2 regions of the Paenibacillus guangzhouensis genome follow, and region 2 is predicted to be linked to the other one. Evidence: riboswitches for the same ligand, from Rfam matches in the RefSeq annotation. Region 2 holds a riboswitch; the other holds the start of a gene.
What was found. Region 2 has a riboswitch for ZMP and ZTP ahead of rpiB (ribose 5-phosphate isomerase B). Riboswitches for the same ligand answer to the same signal wherever they lie in the genome.

Region 1 (7,616 bases), 1.9 Mb from region 2:
TTCCGTTCACCTCAATTTGGAAGAATACTTCAAGTATACTCGGATTTCTCCGGTATTTTCAAGAACGCAGCGGTCGTTACACGCCCATACGGGTTCGTACCGTTCCCATCGTCTCCTGCTTCAGCCGATCGATATCCGTCATCAATCGCGCGATGGAATCATGATACTGCTGTTTTAACGACGCATCCTTCAGCGACACCAGATTGATCTGTGCCGTTAGCAGCGCCGACGATGCAGCAGCCTCAAGCAAAATCGCACTAATACCAAGATCCGATAGCACATATGGGTTGCAGCAATCAACGATCCCTTTCGCATGGCGTATTCCTGCAAGACACGCCTCGATCAGACGAAGCGGGACATCGATCGCCTGAATTGTCGCTTGTTCCATCGCCGCAGTACGCGCTGCCCGCTCCTCTTCCGTGTTCCGCGGCAGTTTCAGCGCCGCCATATACTGCTCGAAGCAATCAATATCCTGCGCGAGCAGTTGCTCATAAATTGCCGTGAGTTTGTTCATCCGGTCTAATGCCTCTAGCATTTGCTCTTGATAGGCTGCATATTTCTCGCCTAACGACAGATTGCCGACCATCGATGTCATCGAAGCGCCCAAGGCCGCGACAAGCGCAGCCACACTGCCTCCCCCTGGTGTCGGACGAGCGCTCCCGGCTTGCTCGACAAAAGTCCGAATCGATTGATCCCATAGATTCGTACGCATGATTACTGTACCCCCTTCTGTAGGCGAATCGCCTTCGTCAGATTCTGATAGAGAATCGCTGTCGTGAGCGTCCCAACCCCACCTGGTACAGGAGATATGGCTTGCACCTGTGTAGCTACCTCCGGCGATATATCTCCAACAATTTTGCCGTCCACCGTCTCATTAATGCCAGCGTCGACCATCACGAGGCGCTCATGCACCATATTCGGCTGAATCATATGCGCACGTCCTACGGCAGCAATCGCAATGTCTGCATGGCCTAGATGCATCGCGAGATCCTTTGTTCTCGAATGGCAGACCGTCACCGTCGCTTGTTCATGCTGAAGCAGATGGAATAATGGGAGCCCTACCGTCTGTCCACGGCCGATCAAGGTCACGTTTTTCCCTTCCAGCGTATAACCGTAATGCTTCAGGAGCTGGATGCATGCCTGAGGTGTCGCCGGATAGAGTCCCGCTTCTCCTGTAATGGTCGCCCGCTGATTGCTCGGGGTGACCCCATCGATGTCTTTCCAAGGAGCGATCGCATTCACGATGGTTGACGCAGATAGATGCTTCGGTAGCGGTAACTCCAGCATAATGCCGTGCACGCCGGCATCCTCATTCAGTCGCGCAACCTGCTGTATGATCTCCTCTTCGCGCACCTCCACCGGATACGTATAGAGATCGTAGGTAATCCCAAGCCGCTGTGCAATCTTCTGTTTGGACTGCGCATAATAGGCGGATGCCGGGTCTCCTTCCACTAAGATGACAGCCAGGCGAGGCTCATATCCCTCGTCCTTCCACCCATCCACCTGCAGCTTCACGTTCTCATACACGAGATCCGCCGCTTCCTTCGCCTTCATGATTGTTGTCACATCGACAACCTCCTTCTTGAGATAATTCATACATTGTCGTATGAAAACAAAAAAAAGCATTCACAGCAGACTCGCATGTCGCGATTCTTCTGCAAATACTTTTCCCCAGGCGAACGGATCGTTAGATCGGGAGGCTTCCTCGTGGTTCATTCCACTCAATTTCGCCAGTCACATCCCGCTTTTGTATGTATTGTAGCAGAGATGGCCAGAAGATGCACCCACGAATTGTCTGCTCCGACGTGCCCTGCGCTATTGACACCCAATTTTGGAATATGGTATATAAAAATAAGAATTAGCACTCAATGATTCAGAGTGCTAATCACAGTGTAGACGTATGACATAATTAGAGCAGCGACACATATCTGACCTTTAACCTTGAGAGGAGATTTATTCATGACGAAGAAGCAATTCCAAGCCGAATCCAAACGATTACTTGAAATGATGATTAATTCCATCTATACGCAGCGTGAAATTTTCCTGCGCGAGCTTATCTCGAACGCGAGTGATGCGATCGATAAAATGTACTATATGGCGCTAAGCAACGATAGCCTTGTCTTCGATAAAGACAACTACTTCATTAAAGTGACGGCGAACAAAGAGGCTCGTACATTAACGATCACCGATACAGGGATTGGGATGACGAAGGAAGACCTTGAGAACAATCTCGGCGTCATCGCGAAGAGCGGCTCGCTCGCTTTCAAGAAGGAGAACGAAGCGAAAGACGGCCACAACATTATCGGCCAATTCGGCGTCGGCTTCTATTCGGCCTTCATGGTCGCAGACGAAGTGAGAGTATACAGCAGAGCCTTCGGCAGCGACGAAGCGTATGTCTGGGCATCGTCGGGTGCAGACGGCTACACGATTGAGCCGTCCGAGAAAGCGACTGTAGGTACAGAAATCGTGCTCCATATCAAGCCGAATACCGAAGAAGATTCCTATGATGAATATTTGGAGGAATACCGCCTCAAATCGATCATCAAGAAATATTCCGATTTCATCCGTTATCCGATTAAGATGGATGTGCATGGGAAGCGTCCGGTTGAAGGCAGCGAAGAACTGGAAGACTATCAAGAAGAGCAGACCGTGAACAGCATGGTGCCAATCTGGCGCAAAAATAAGAACGAACTGACAGCCGAAGATTACGAGAACTTCTACAATGAGAAGCGTTACGGCTTCGACAAACCGCTGAAGCACTTGCATATCAGCGCAGACGGCGCGGTCGTGTACAACGCGATTCTCTACATTCCTGAGAATACGCCATTTGATTATTACACGAAGGAATATGAGAAAGGTCTTGAGCTCTACTCGAACGGCGTGTTAATCATGAATAAATGCGCAGACCTGCTGCCAGACTACTTCAGCTTCGTCAAAGGACTGGTTGATTCGGAGGATCTCTCCCTCAACATTTCCCGCGAGATGCTGCAGCATGATCGTCAGCTGAGCTTGATCGCCAAAAATATTAAGAACAAAATTAAGAGCGCTCTAGCAAGTCTTCTTAAGGATGAGCGCGAGAAATATGAGCAATTCTTCAAAGCCTTCGGAAGACAGCTCAAGTACGGCGTATATAGCGACTACGGCATGAACAAAGAAACGCTGCAAGACTTGCTGATGTTCTACTCTTCCACCCAGAAGAAGATGGTGACGCTCGATGAATACATTTCGCGCATGCCGGAAGAGCAGAAGTACATTTACTATGCAGCAGGCGATTCGGTTGAGCGGATCGAGAAGCTTCCTCAGACGGAGCTTGTCGCGGACAAAGGCTACGAAATCTTGTACCTGACCGATGATATCGACGAGTTCGCGATCAAGATGATCATGAACTACAAAGAGAAGGAATTCAAATCCGTGTCCAGCGGCGATCTTGGCATCGAAGCAGACGCGAATGACAAGGCTGCGGAAGCGGAAGAGCAAGAGAACCAAGCGCTGTTCGATCAGATGAAGACAATTTTGGCCGGCAAAGTGAAGAACGTTAAAGCTTCCAAACGCTTAAAGAGCCATCCGGTCTGCCTTTCCACGGAAGGCGAGCTAACGATTGAGATGGAGAAAATCTTAAGCGCGATGCCGAACAGCCAAGATGTGAAGGCCGACAAAGTACTCGAAATCAACGTCAACCATGAGGTGTTCCAGTCGCTCAAAGATGCTCACGCATCTGACCAAGAGAAGCTGAACTTGTACGTAAATCTCTTGTACCATCAAGCCCTACTTATTGAAGGCTTGCCGATCCAAGATCCGGTTGCCTTCACGAACGATATTTGTAAGGTCATGGTCTAAGAACCAAGTAACACAAAAGGCAGTTCCCACCATGATGGGAGCTGCCTTTTCTATATCTACGCTGACTTATCGTTTCATTTCGCGACCGCTTTATAGTAAGTCTTCTCCCCTGCTTGTATCGCTATCGCTTCCGAAGTGTCAATGCCTTGGATGGCGAACAACTTCGTTCCTGGCGAATAGGACGTCGCGTGATTATTCGGTGTTTCCATTATCTCATCCGTCGATTGCGTTTCAATTACACCGATTTCTTCCCCAATGTCCGTCACTTCTTCTTGAGTTTCATGATAAATCCGATCATTCCATTTCACACTGGGCGCAGAAATCGAAGCTATGGAAGAATCGATCTGGGTTATCTCAGTTTTCTCGCTGATCTGACCCGCTGAGCAGCTCGTTAATAGGAACAGGGCTAGTAATAACATCATTATTTTCAAGAGCGAATCACCTCACTCTTCTAACGTCTCTTACGTCAATAATGTTTCAATATATGGAAATTTTATAATATGACATCCAAATTTAAATCATATTATATTCCACTATTTTGTCATATATAGGAAAATATTTTCATAGAAAGAAGGTTTTTGTAGATTTGCGCAGAATCATATATTTGTCATTTATTAACATTATAGGAGGCTTTATGATGAGAAACAAACAACAAAGACTGGGCACCATGGCCGTGGCCGTAGCGACCAGTCTTACCTTATTGCTCGGCAGCACACCTGTATTCGCAGCACCAACCTCGTTCGGGAAATGGCCCAGCCGCACACAGACGTTGAACGTATCCAGCAGCGCAGATCTATCCGCTTGGTCCAGTGGCGCTTCCAAATGGAAGAGCGCCTCAAATTTCCAAGTCACCGCCAAACTAGGCGTAGACACAACCTACTATGCGACCGATGTCAATAATGCCAATGTCGATTGGGACGGCAACGCATCTTACAGCACGATCAGCGGCAAGATCACCAAAGCAACCGTGAATCTAAACACCTATTTCACGAATCAATCCAAATATACGAGCAGCATCAAGGCAGGCGTTGCAGCGCATGAAATCGGCCATTCCTTGGGACTCAACCATACATCCGTCGTCGAGACGACATCGATCATGAATCCCTATACCTTCACAGACAAAGGTGTACTCAACAGACCTCTCTCTCCGGCTTCATCCGATATTTCCGTTGTGAACGGATTATATCCGGCCCTCCTCATGAACAACACACCAGAACAAGAAGCAGCCGCTGAAGGAGAAGAAGTAATCCACATGCACCCTTCATGGGCTGTCTACTATGCGAACGAAGAAGAACTGACGAGAGCAGCGGATCTTGTCGTCCGTGGGACCGTCGCTGCGTCCGGTCAGAGCTTCTTCCGACAAACCGATGCTACGTCCTATGCAACGTTAAGTCAAATCGATGTTCAGGATGTCGTGAAGGGCGATGATGCGCAAGAAGGCAGCTCGATTACCATCACACAAATGGGCGGTACCTTCGGGAATCTGAAAGTCTACGCGGATGGCTCGACCCTGCTGAGCCAAGCGCAAGAAGTTGTCTTGTTCCTTCGTGACAATGGCGACGGCACGTATCGTCCGATTAACCAAGATGACGGCATCTATGTCGGAGGCGGCGAGACCTTTCAGAATATCTCGAACGCAAAGTCCCTTCAATTCTCCAGTTTATCCGATTCCGAGCAATAAGCTGATCGAAATAGACGATCCCTCTCTCTAATAGAGGGATCGTTTTATTGTATCTGCCCACTCTCTCCCAAGTGAAACATTATAACCGTGCAACCCGTCTATAGGGGCGGAGGGGATGGAAAAATGAAGAAAATGATCTTAATCTTAGGCGTTTTATTCCTCACAGCTTGTTCATTTCGCAATGAAATCGTCCCTGTGCAACAGCATATCCCTCAATCCACATCCTCCGAGGCGTCTACGTCGTCCATTATTCAAGAAATGGAGACTCTCACCCTGGAACCCTCGTGGTCTGTCTTCTATCGTGATGAAACCGAGCTGGAAGCTGCTGCAGACCTCGTCATTCGCGGGAAAGCAGCCCATCGGGTCAACAGTCCTTATGTCGAAGGCAACTTATCGACGTACCATACCAATACACAAGTCATCGTATTAGATGTCATCAAAACAGACGACATGCCTATATACGACGACGCGATCATCGTCTCGCAGATGGGAGGAACATTCGGTAAACTCCATGTGGTCTCATCCGCAACAACCTTACTAACCGAGAATCAAGAAGTCGTTCTCTTCCTTCGGCGCATTAGCGATGGTGTGTATCGACCAATCAATGAAGATGATAGTATCTATGTGAAAACCGGCGATACCTTTCTAAATATTGCAACGAAGAGCTTGCTTCGTGAATCATATAACCGTGCAAAATAACCGCTTCGAACAAAGAGCAGTTCCTAGAATAATTCTAGGGACTGCTCTTTGTTTGTGATGTATTCGTCACGACCTGTGTCGGACCTAGCATATGCAGCCGCTTGAGCTGCAGCGCCATAAAGGCCGGGGTATATGGCATCCCCGCTTCGAGCCAATAGGTCATGAGCCCCAAGTGGGCTGAAGTTGCATAGCGGGCGACCAGCTCCATCGGTGTCTTAACTGCAAGCGTATCGCGTTCAGCCAGCTGTAGCCGATGATAGAAGGATTCCCGAATAATCTGCTCCATCCGTCCGGCAAAGCCTGGGATGCCTTTGTCACTTAACATTAAGCGATAGAACATAGCATGCTGAGCAATGTGTTCGAACAAGCAGATGAAAGAACTTGGCGGAGTCTCCGGATCCAGAGATAAGTCTTCAAATGTAAAGTCCGAAGGCAGCGAGATCGCAGTGGTGAATTCCGTCATGCGATCCTCAACAATCTTATCGAGCAATTCGTATTTATCCACGTAATGGCGATAAAAGGTCGCGCGATTAATCTCTGCACGCTGTGTGATATCTCGAACCGTGACATGCTCAAATCCCTTCTCATGCATTAACCCGATCATTGCGTCTCGAATGACGAGAAGCGTTCGTTTGATACGCGGGTCCATCTGTTTAGGGTCAAGCGACATGTTGGCCTTCTCCTGTCTCATTTCTGTTTATTTTGCAACGTTAGAATTGCTCCTGTTGCCTATGCAACATATTCTCCATCTTTGTCGGTTGCACATCCGCATGATGCGTTTTATTATAAGCAACACAGCATCGCATTTGCAACATAGTGTTGAATAACTAAGAAAGAAGGAAGGTGCTTCTACGCATGTCTTTGACGAGACAGAACACGACACGCATTACGACCGGATTATTATTCGGTTTGGTTCTTGCTTCCATCGACCAGACGATTGTATCCACCGCCATGCCGACCATCGCGCAAGACCTCGGCGGCTTACACCTGTATAGTTGGGTGTTTGCGGTCTATATGCTAGCATCAACAACGACAATGCCCATCTATGGGAAACTTGCGGATCTATTCGGTCGACGTCACATGTATCTGATCGGACTTACGATTTTCCTCGTGGGCTCCTTATTGTGCGGTATTGCAACCACGATGCTGGAACTCGTGTTGTATCGCGGCGTTCAAGGCTTAGGTGCTGGTGCTTTAATGCCGCTGTCTATGACCATCGCAGCAGATATCTTCCCTCCGGAGCGGCGGGGGAAATTCATGGGACTCTTCGGAACAGTATTTGCGATCTCCAGCATTTTTGGCCCGACGCTCGGCGGTATCTTGGTAGATTACGTCCACTGGAGATGGATCTTCTTTATTAACCTTCCGCTTGGAATCGCGGGGATATTCTTTATTCGAA
Region 2 (7,616 bases):
TACGGCAGCTACAACGCGATGCGGACGTGCAGCGCGGTCGAAACCTCGGCCAATGAGAGGGGCTAGCCATGGCTGCCAGCTCGCGCGGATCGCCTGTAAGATGCCCGTAAGGGAAGCTGCCCCAATGGTCAAGGCGCCAATCGTCACGAACGTGGATTCATGCACCTGAATGAGACGGCTTAAGGTCGCGTTGAACATCCCTTGGAACACGAGCGCCATCGCTAGACCCGTGACAAGCATCCATAATACCGTCGGCACTCTCCAAAAGCTTACGCGATGTTCATGTTTCGTCCCGTCAGCATGGATCTCAATCCTTGAGTCAGAGATATAGCGTATCACATAAGGAATGCTGAGCAAGGCTATTGCCCCGAAGACGAGCGACACCGTCCGCATACCGAACAGATCGACCGCAAAGGAGCCTACGAGCATTCCGACAAGACCGCCAATACCCGATATGCCATTGTACGTACCGATGTATCGGCCCCGATTCCCCGAATCCGAGAGCTGCATAACTGTCAAATACCCACCAAGACGCAAGAAACTCCAAGCAATCCCCCATAGTATCCGCATCACGAGCAGCACCCAGAAGCTGCCGACAATACCGCAAGAGGCTGTCGTGATCGCTGCGAGACTGACTGCAAGTAATACCCCTGTACGCGTCGAAATAGAGCGATACAACCAGCCAATCAGCGGATTGAGCGGTAACCGAATTAATCGATTGGCAGAGAGGAGAATACCGACTTCCCACAAGGAGGATAGCCCAATCTCCTTCCAATGGATTGGCAGCACAACATAAAGCATGGAGTCCCCTAATAAGCAAATCGCCGTAATCCATGCAAGCGCTTGTATTTTTTGTTTGTTCTCCAATCGCCTCACCCGTATTCCTGTTTTTGACAGCATACCGAACGGGGAAGCGTGTGTCAATGAATTTATCCCACACAAATACACACAAAAACAAGCGACTTCTTCGATAATGCCAAAAAAACCGACCCCTTAGTAAGGAGTCGGTTGTCGATCTGCTTTTTAAGATTAATATTTCAAGGTCGGGTAAAGCGGGAATTGCGCAGTCAGATCACGCACCATGCCGCGCGCTTTCTCAAGTACTGCCTCATCCTTCGGATTTTTGAGTGTCATGGCGATGACTTTCGCGATCGTCTTCATCGCTGCTTCATCCATACCACGGGATGTTGCCGCAGGTGTACCGATCCGGATGCCGCTTGTTACAAATGGGCTCGTTGGATCGAATGGAATCGCATTTTTATTCACCGTAATGTTGACGGAATCGAGCACGTGCTCAGCATCTTTCCCTGTGATGTTCAAGTTACGTGTATCGATCAGCATTAAGTGGTTATCGGTTCCGCCGGATACCAAGTTCAAGCCTTCTTCGATCAACCCTGCAGCAAGAGCTTGCGCATTGTTGATGACGTTTTGTGCATAGGTCTTGAAGGATGGCTGTAAGGCTTCACCAAGCGCAACGGCTTTCGAAGCGATGACGTGCATGAGTGGTCCACCTTGTGTACCTGGGAATACTGCTTTATCGATCGCTTGTGCCCAAGCTTTGCGGCATAAAATCATACCGCCGCGAGGTCCGCGCAATGTTTTGTGCGTTGTTGTCGTAACGAAGTGTGCATGCGGCACTGGGCTTGGGTGCAAACCAGCTGCAACAAGACCTGCGATGTGCGCCATATCGACGAAGAACAACGCGCCTACATCATTTGCGATCGCTGCGATTTTCTCGAAATCAATGATGCGCGGGTAAGCACTAGCACCTGCAACGATCATGCGAGGTTTATGCTTGAACGCTGCTTTGCGCAGATCTTCATAATCGATGCGGAAGTCTTCTTCCGATACACCGTAAGCAACGAAATTGTAGAGCAATCCAGATGCATTCACTGGGCTGCCATGCGTTAAGTGACCGCCATGTGCCAGGTTCATACCAAGAACCGTATCGCCAGGTTGCAATGCTGCAAGGTATACCGCCATGTTCGCTTGTGCACCGGAGTGAGGTTGTACGTTGGCATGCTCGGCACCGAACAATTCTTTGGCACGGTTTCTAGCAATATCTTCTACGATATCAACATGCTCGCAGCCGCCATAGTAGCGCTTGCCTGGGTAGCCTTCTGCATACTTATTCGTAAGAACTGTACCCATGGCTTCCATAACCGCTTCGCTTACAATGTTCTCCGACGCGATCAACTCAATGTTGTTGCGTTGGCGTTGAAGCTCAAGGTCCATTGCTTTCAATACTTCGGGGTCTGCTTGTCTCAATTGATCTACCATTTCCAATTCCTCCTCATGATTAGGCGGAGCTAGGCTCCAATATATTGAGTGCTAGTTGCACGTATAAACTGCTCGTTCGCCGCCGATAAGCTTCGGTCTCGTACGCGCCATCGTGACGCGCGCTTGCCCCACCTGCTTGATCGATGGACGTACAGGGACAGCGACGCGGCGTAAATGCATGCCGATCAACGTCTCCCCGATATCGATCCCCGCATGGGCTTCGATCGTCTCCACCAGGCATGGTTCCTTCAGCTGCCGATACGCATAAGCTGCCATCGAACCGCCGGCTTTGGCGATTGGCACCGCAGACACTTCGTCTAGCCGATACGCATCTGCCGCCGCACGTTCAACAACCAGCGCGCGATTCAAATGCTCACAGCATTGAAAGGCGAGATAGAAGCCGACTTCGCTGCGCACCTTCTCAAACCCTGCGTACAACTCGGCCGCTATCGCTTCTGCACCGCCCGTCCCGATCCGTTGACCAACGACTTCACTGGTGCTCGTGCCGATCACGACAATCTGCCCAGCTCGAATCGATGCGACCTCGACAAGCTCGCGTATAATCTGCTCGACCTGCTGCTGAATGGATTCTTGTTCTTGTTGATTCATCGTAACCGTCTCCTTCCACTTCTTCATGCTGAAAAAGATCGACTAGGAACGATACTGCTGCTCGATTTGATTAACTTTGTTCACGCGGTTCACGTGACGAGGCCCTTCGCTAAACGGTGTATCGAGCCATACTTTAACAATTTCCTCCGCGATGCCTGGACCGATGACGCGTTCCCCCATCGCAAGAACGTTCGTATTGTTATGTTCCCGCGTTGCTTTTGCCGAGAAAAGATCGTGCACAAGCGCACAACGGATGCCTGGAACCTTATTCGCTGCGATGCTCATGCCAATGCCTGTTCCGCAGACAAGAATGCCACGATCCGCTTGCCCCTTCACCACTTGCTCGCATACCGCAATCGCATAATCCGGATAATCAACCGAATCTGTGCAATTGCAGCCAAGATCCTCTACATCATGTCCTAATGAACGAATAACTTGAATTAACCCGTCTTTGAGAAGCGTTCCTGCGTGGTCTGCGCCAATAGCGATTTTCATAGTCGTTCCTCCTGCTACCCCATCGTAATCATATTCCATACTCGGATGTGTTCAGAAAGTCGGCTGACTTTATAAACAACCTACTATAGTATACCTAATTTCTGGGGAAAAAACGAAAAAAAGAGCAGGACGCGTCGAATTCACGTCATTGCTCTTTTGCCCAGGCGACCGGCCGTATGTTCCGATGCTCCACCGTGGTAATGTCCACTTCGTCGCCAGTTACATCGGATCTGTCTCGATAGGTTCATCATATCGTATACGAACTTGAAAATCAATGGTGTATTTTCAGCCTTGCGTACGCTTCAGCAGCTTCAACAACGCGCTATGAATCTCCGTCAGACAATGACGGTACTCCGTAAGGGAACCGCCATAAGGATCACGAATATCAAAGTTCGGAATGCGCTGCTGAAGGGCGATAATCGCTGCGCGGTCGGAATCTGGAATCGGTTCTCCTAAGGCATGTTTCATCTGCCAGTCAGCAATACGCTCTTCCAGCGTAATCATATCTCGAATGACTTGCTCGTCCATTTCCACATATTCTTTGAGGGTATAGATCTGATCGATTGAACCAGGAAACTGCTGCACAACGTGCTGCTTATGTCCGCTTGTCATCGTCAAGATCAGGTCTGCCCAATCGACCTCACGGCCCGTAAGCGGCGTAGAGGAGGCACCTGCCGCATCGATCTGATGATCCTGCAGCGCAGCGACGGCATTCCTCGAGATCGACGCCCCGTGCGATGCAGCAACACCTGCTGAACGAACTTCAATATCTAAGTTTGCATCCTTCGCAAGCTTGCGCAGCAATGCTTCTGCCATCGGACTCCGGCATGTGTTCCCGGTGCATACGAATAAGATGTTCATCACACGCTCAACTCCTTTTCGCTTGCTAGATTAAATTCGGTTCTGTAGTGGTTCAATATAATCGCTGTTCAAAAGTCGGCTTTTCAGCACCGAGAAGGTTGTGTGAATCCGAAGAAGGAGGAATGGAGTTTAGGCCAAACCTAAATGAATACCGGACTTCAAGGATGAACGCAAGATTCGATGTCGAATCCGCTACTTCAAACACTTCGTGATCAAAAGATGACTTTTGAATTACCTCTTACAGGATAAATAGTACACCAAATGTAAACAAAATGACACCGCCAAACGCCTCGCCATATTCGCTAAGCCGGTGGCTGACTCGACTGCCAAGCAACAATCCCAAGATCGACATCATTCCGCCGAACAGTCCAAAGGTTAAAATCGTCAGCCATAAATTAATCTGGAACATGCCTAAGGATACCCCAACTGAAAAGGAATCGATACTAACGGAGAGCGAAAATAAAATAATCGCCCAGCCGCTTCGGTAATCAATCGATTGCGCAGCATCTCCCCGCAAGGAGCTATATATCATATGTCCGCCCAGCAATAGCAATAGTCCGCCTGCAGCTAACGTGGCAACACTCCCAAGCAGCGATCCCACATATTGCCCCATGAACAATCCCGCTAATGGCATCATGATGTGGAAGAGGGCAACCACGACCCCGATCTTCAGAATCTCACGTACGCGAATTCCTTTCATACCAATGCCGAGTCCTAGCGAAAACGCATCAAATCCTAACGCGACAGCCATGACTAGTATGGTAATCAGCTCGCCCCAAATCGCTAAGCCTGTATCCATCCGTGTTCCTCCATTGTCCAAATGATCTTGTACAACCATATGCGGACAGGGCCAGAAAGATACATGAAAATGTGGGACGAGAGGGAAACAACGCCATCGTACCTAAGAAAAATAATCTCCTTTACAACTGGATGATCTGGTGACCTGCAGCTTTCACGAGACGGTTCATGACCGCAAGGCCAATGCCGTCTTCTGGACAAGCTTCGGCGAGGATGAATGTGACGCCCTGCTCATCGAATTCACGCAATGCGGCATAGAGCCGTTGTGCAGCATGCTCCAGCGCATGCAGGCTGCCACAGGAGACGACGACATCCGCGCGATAAGACGCGATATGTTCGTCGAAGGCGAGCACGCCGCTGCGCTCCCCGCGCTGCGACGCCGCATCCAGCTCGGCTTGGATCCAAGCCGAGACCTGCTCTGGCGCATCGCCCTTGACGATGCGCATCGTGCCGCGCGGCGCATAGTGCGCGTACTTCATGCCCGGCGAACGCGGGGCATGGCCCTCGGCGTCCGCGGGAGCGGCATGCTCTGCTGCGCCTACAGCAAGGGCGCTGCCGCCTTCGCAGCGGCTCACGTCCACGGCCGGTTCTGCTGCTGCTGCGATCGCCTCGCTTGGCGCGATGTCGGACGTGCGCGTAAGCGCCGGGTCGATCGTGACCTCGGCAGCGACCTCGCGCAGCGCCTCCACCGTGATGCCGCCTGGGCGCAGCACGTTGACACGGTCGCCGACGAGCTCGACGACGGTCGACTCGACGCCGACGCCTGTCGGCCCGCCATCGACAATGCCGTCGATGCGGCCCGCGAGATCTTCGCGCACATGCGCAGCAAGCGTCGGGCTTGGACGTCCCGAGCGGTTCGCGCTAGGCGCCGCAACTGGGCAGCCCGAGCGCGCGATTAGCGCGAGCGCCACATCATGCGCCGGCATGCGCACACCAACGGTCGATAACCCCGCCGTAACACGGGGGGAGATTACGCCGGAACGGACGGGTAAGACGATCGTAAGCGGCCCTGGCCAGAAGCGATCCATCAATCGACGCGCCGTCTCGTTGTAAGGCAAAACAAGCGAATCCAGATCGGCCGGATCCGCGATGTGTACGATGAGCGGGTTGTCCGAAGGTCTTCCTTTGGCCGCGAAAATCTGTTCGACAGCGCTGGTGCTTCGCGCGTCTGCGCCAAGCCCATACACCGTCTCCGTCGGAAAAGCGACCGTCCCGCCCAATGCGAGAATACGTGCCGCTTCCGTCAGCGCCTCACCGGAGGCTTCGATATTTTGAACTTCCCAATAGGTTGTATTACGTATCATTTCATTAGCTTGCATGAGCGCTCAGTTCCTTACCAATAAGTTAACCTATATTATATCACAATTTGACAATCCGCCGTTCTAGCTGAACAGCCCTACGATGAAATCGAATAGTTGGACGATCCAATCCCATAAGAAGAATCGCACCTCGGTCTCGCCGCCTGCATCCGCTCCAGCCGTCGATGCCGATCCGCCATCCGACACTAGCGGCGCTCCCTCCGTATCCGCAGCTTGCGCTACCGCCTCGCCCGTTCCTGCATCGATGAAGCACAGAGGCGGGAACAAGACGCACCACCAGTTCTGACCTTCGCCTTTACCCAGCGTAATGCGCAGCGCCTCATAATTCCCGGCTGGATAGACCTTGTCCCCGTACATCTTCGTTGGGAACGGTACGACGCCGAGTTCTACCTTGTACCCGTAATCCTGCTCACGTGCTGCAAGCTCTTTGCCAACCAATTCTTCGAGATCGGACAGATGCTCCTTTATCTTCGCACGCGCCTGCTTCAAACTCTGTGGATCCTCTAACGTCGCTACCCACGTGTTCACTTGCTCGACCACTTTATCGCGAATCTCACGTTTCACCTTTTGATCGAATGCCGAATCCGAATTCGCCAGAATGCGCAGACGGATCGATTCCTTCGGAATTTCTTGCGCTCCTTCAGTTTCCGTTGAAGCCGCAGATACGACCGCCGCCGAACCTACCATTTGTAAGAACCAACCAAATAGAATCAATATGATCATCATGAAATAAGTGCTTTTTTTCTTAAGAATTTCAATAAGATTTGCCATGGAATGATTGCCTCCCCGCTCTATCCTTTGGTATTTCTCAGTATGTCCAGAACGAAGAGGCTTAAACCTATCAACCTAGCATTCTATGAAAAAAAGAAAAGACTCTTTATCTCATCCTTCCCAAATAGAAATGATGGATATAGAGTCTTCTGTCATGCTCGCTCGAACATGTCATTCCAAGTTTGCATGCCGCCCGAACATGGCTGTATTATCAATTTCTTCGATGTTCATCAATTGGAGAATCATCGCGTCGAACAAGATCAGCAACGACTGCTCGAACAACGCTCCCATCGGTTGAATCGTCGCACGCGTCTGTGAAGTATTCTCCTTGGACGCCGCCGGCACTTGAACGATCGTATCCGCTAGCTCCCCAATGGTGGATCCCAGATGTATCGTGATCGCCGCGACGGAAGCGCCGATGCCTCTCGCCTTCTCTGCCATCGCGACGAGACTCTTCGTCTCCCCCGATCCTGATCCGATGAT

Region 1: it holds a riboswitch for ZMP and ZTP, as region 2 does, so the genes downstream of both, GCU39_RS18585 (bifunctional 5,10-methylenetetrahydrofolate dehydrogenase/5,10-methenyltetrahydrofolate cyclohydrolase) here and rpiB (ribose 5-phosphate isomerase B) in region 2, are expected to answer to the same signal.

Annotation. Positions count from the first base shown of each region.
Region 1 covers NZ_CP045293.1:4,135,886-4,143,501, forward strand. Annotated here, with positions in the region: gene GCU39_RS18580 (cyclodeaminase/cyclohydrolase family protein) at 77-712, opposite strand; gene GCU39_RS18585 (bifunctional 5,10-methylenetetrahydrofolate dehydrogenase/5,10-methenyltetrahydrofolate cyclohydrolase) at 715-1,566, opposite strand; ZMP/ZTP riboswitch at 1,663-1,748, opposite strand; gene htpG (molecular chaperone HtpG) at 1,960-3,837, shown strand; gene GCU39_RS18595 (hypothetical protein) at 3,912-4,259, opposite strand; gene GCU39_RS18600 (matrixin family metalloprotease) at 4,472-5,518, shown strand; gene GCU39_RS18605 (hypothetical protein) at 5,642-6,217, shown strand; gene GCU39_RS18610 (TetR/AcrR family transcriptional regulator) at 6,252-6,887, opposite strand; gene GCU39_RS18615 (MDR family MFS transporter) at 7,073-7,616, shown strand, end outside.
Region 2 covers NZ_CP045293.1:6,000,330-6,007,945, reverse strand. Annotated here, with positions in the region: gene GCU39_RS27070 (MFS transporter) at 1-876, opposite strand, end outside; gene GCU39_RS27065 (serine hydroxymethyltransferase) at 1,030-2,280, opposite strand; gene GCU39_RS27060 (TIGR01440 family protein) at 2,332-2,889, opposite strand; gene rpiB (ribose 5-phosphate isomerase B) at 2,932-3,384, opposite strand; ZMP/ZTP riboswitch at 3,536-3,617, opposite strand; gene GCU39_RS27050 (low molecular weight protein arginine phosphatase) at 3,670-4,245, opposite strand; gene GCU39_RS27045 (manganese efflux pump MntP) at 4,484-5,044, opposite strand; gene GCU39_RS27040 (L-threonylcarbamoyladenylate synthase) at 5,166-6,347, opposite strand; gene spoIIR (stage II sporulation protein R) at 6,426-7,133, opposite strand; gene hxlB (6-phospho-3-hexuloisomerase) at 7,305-7,616, opposite strand, start outside.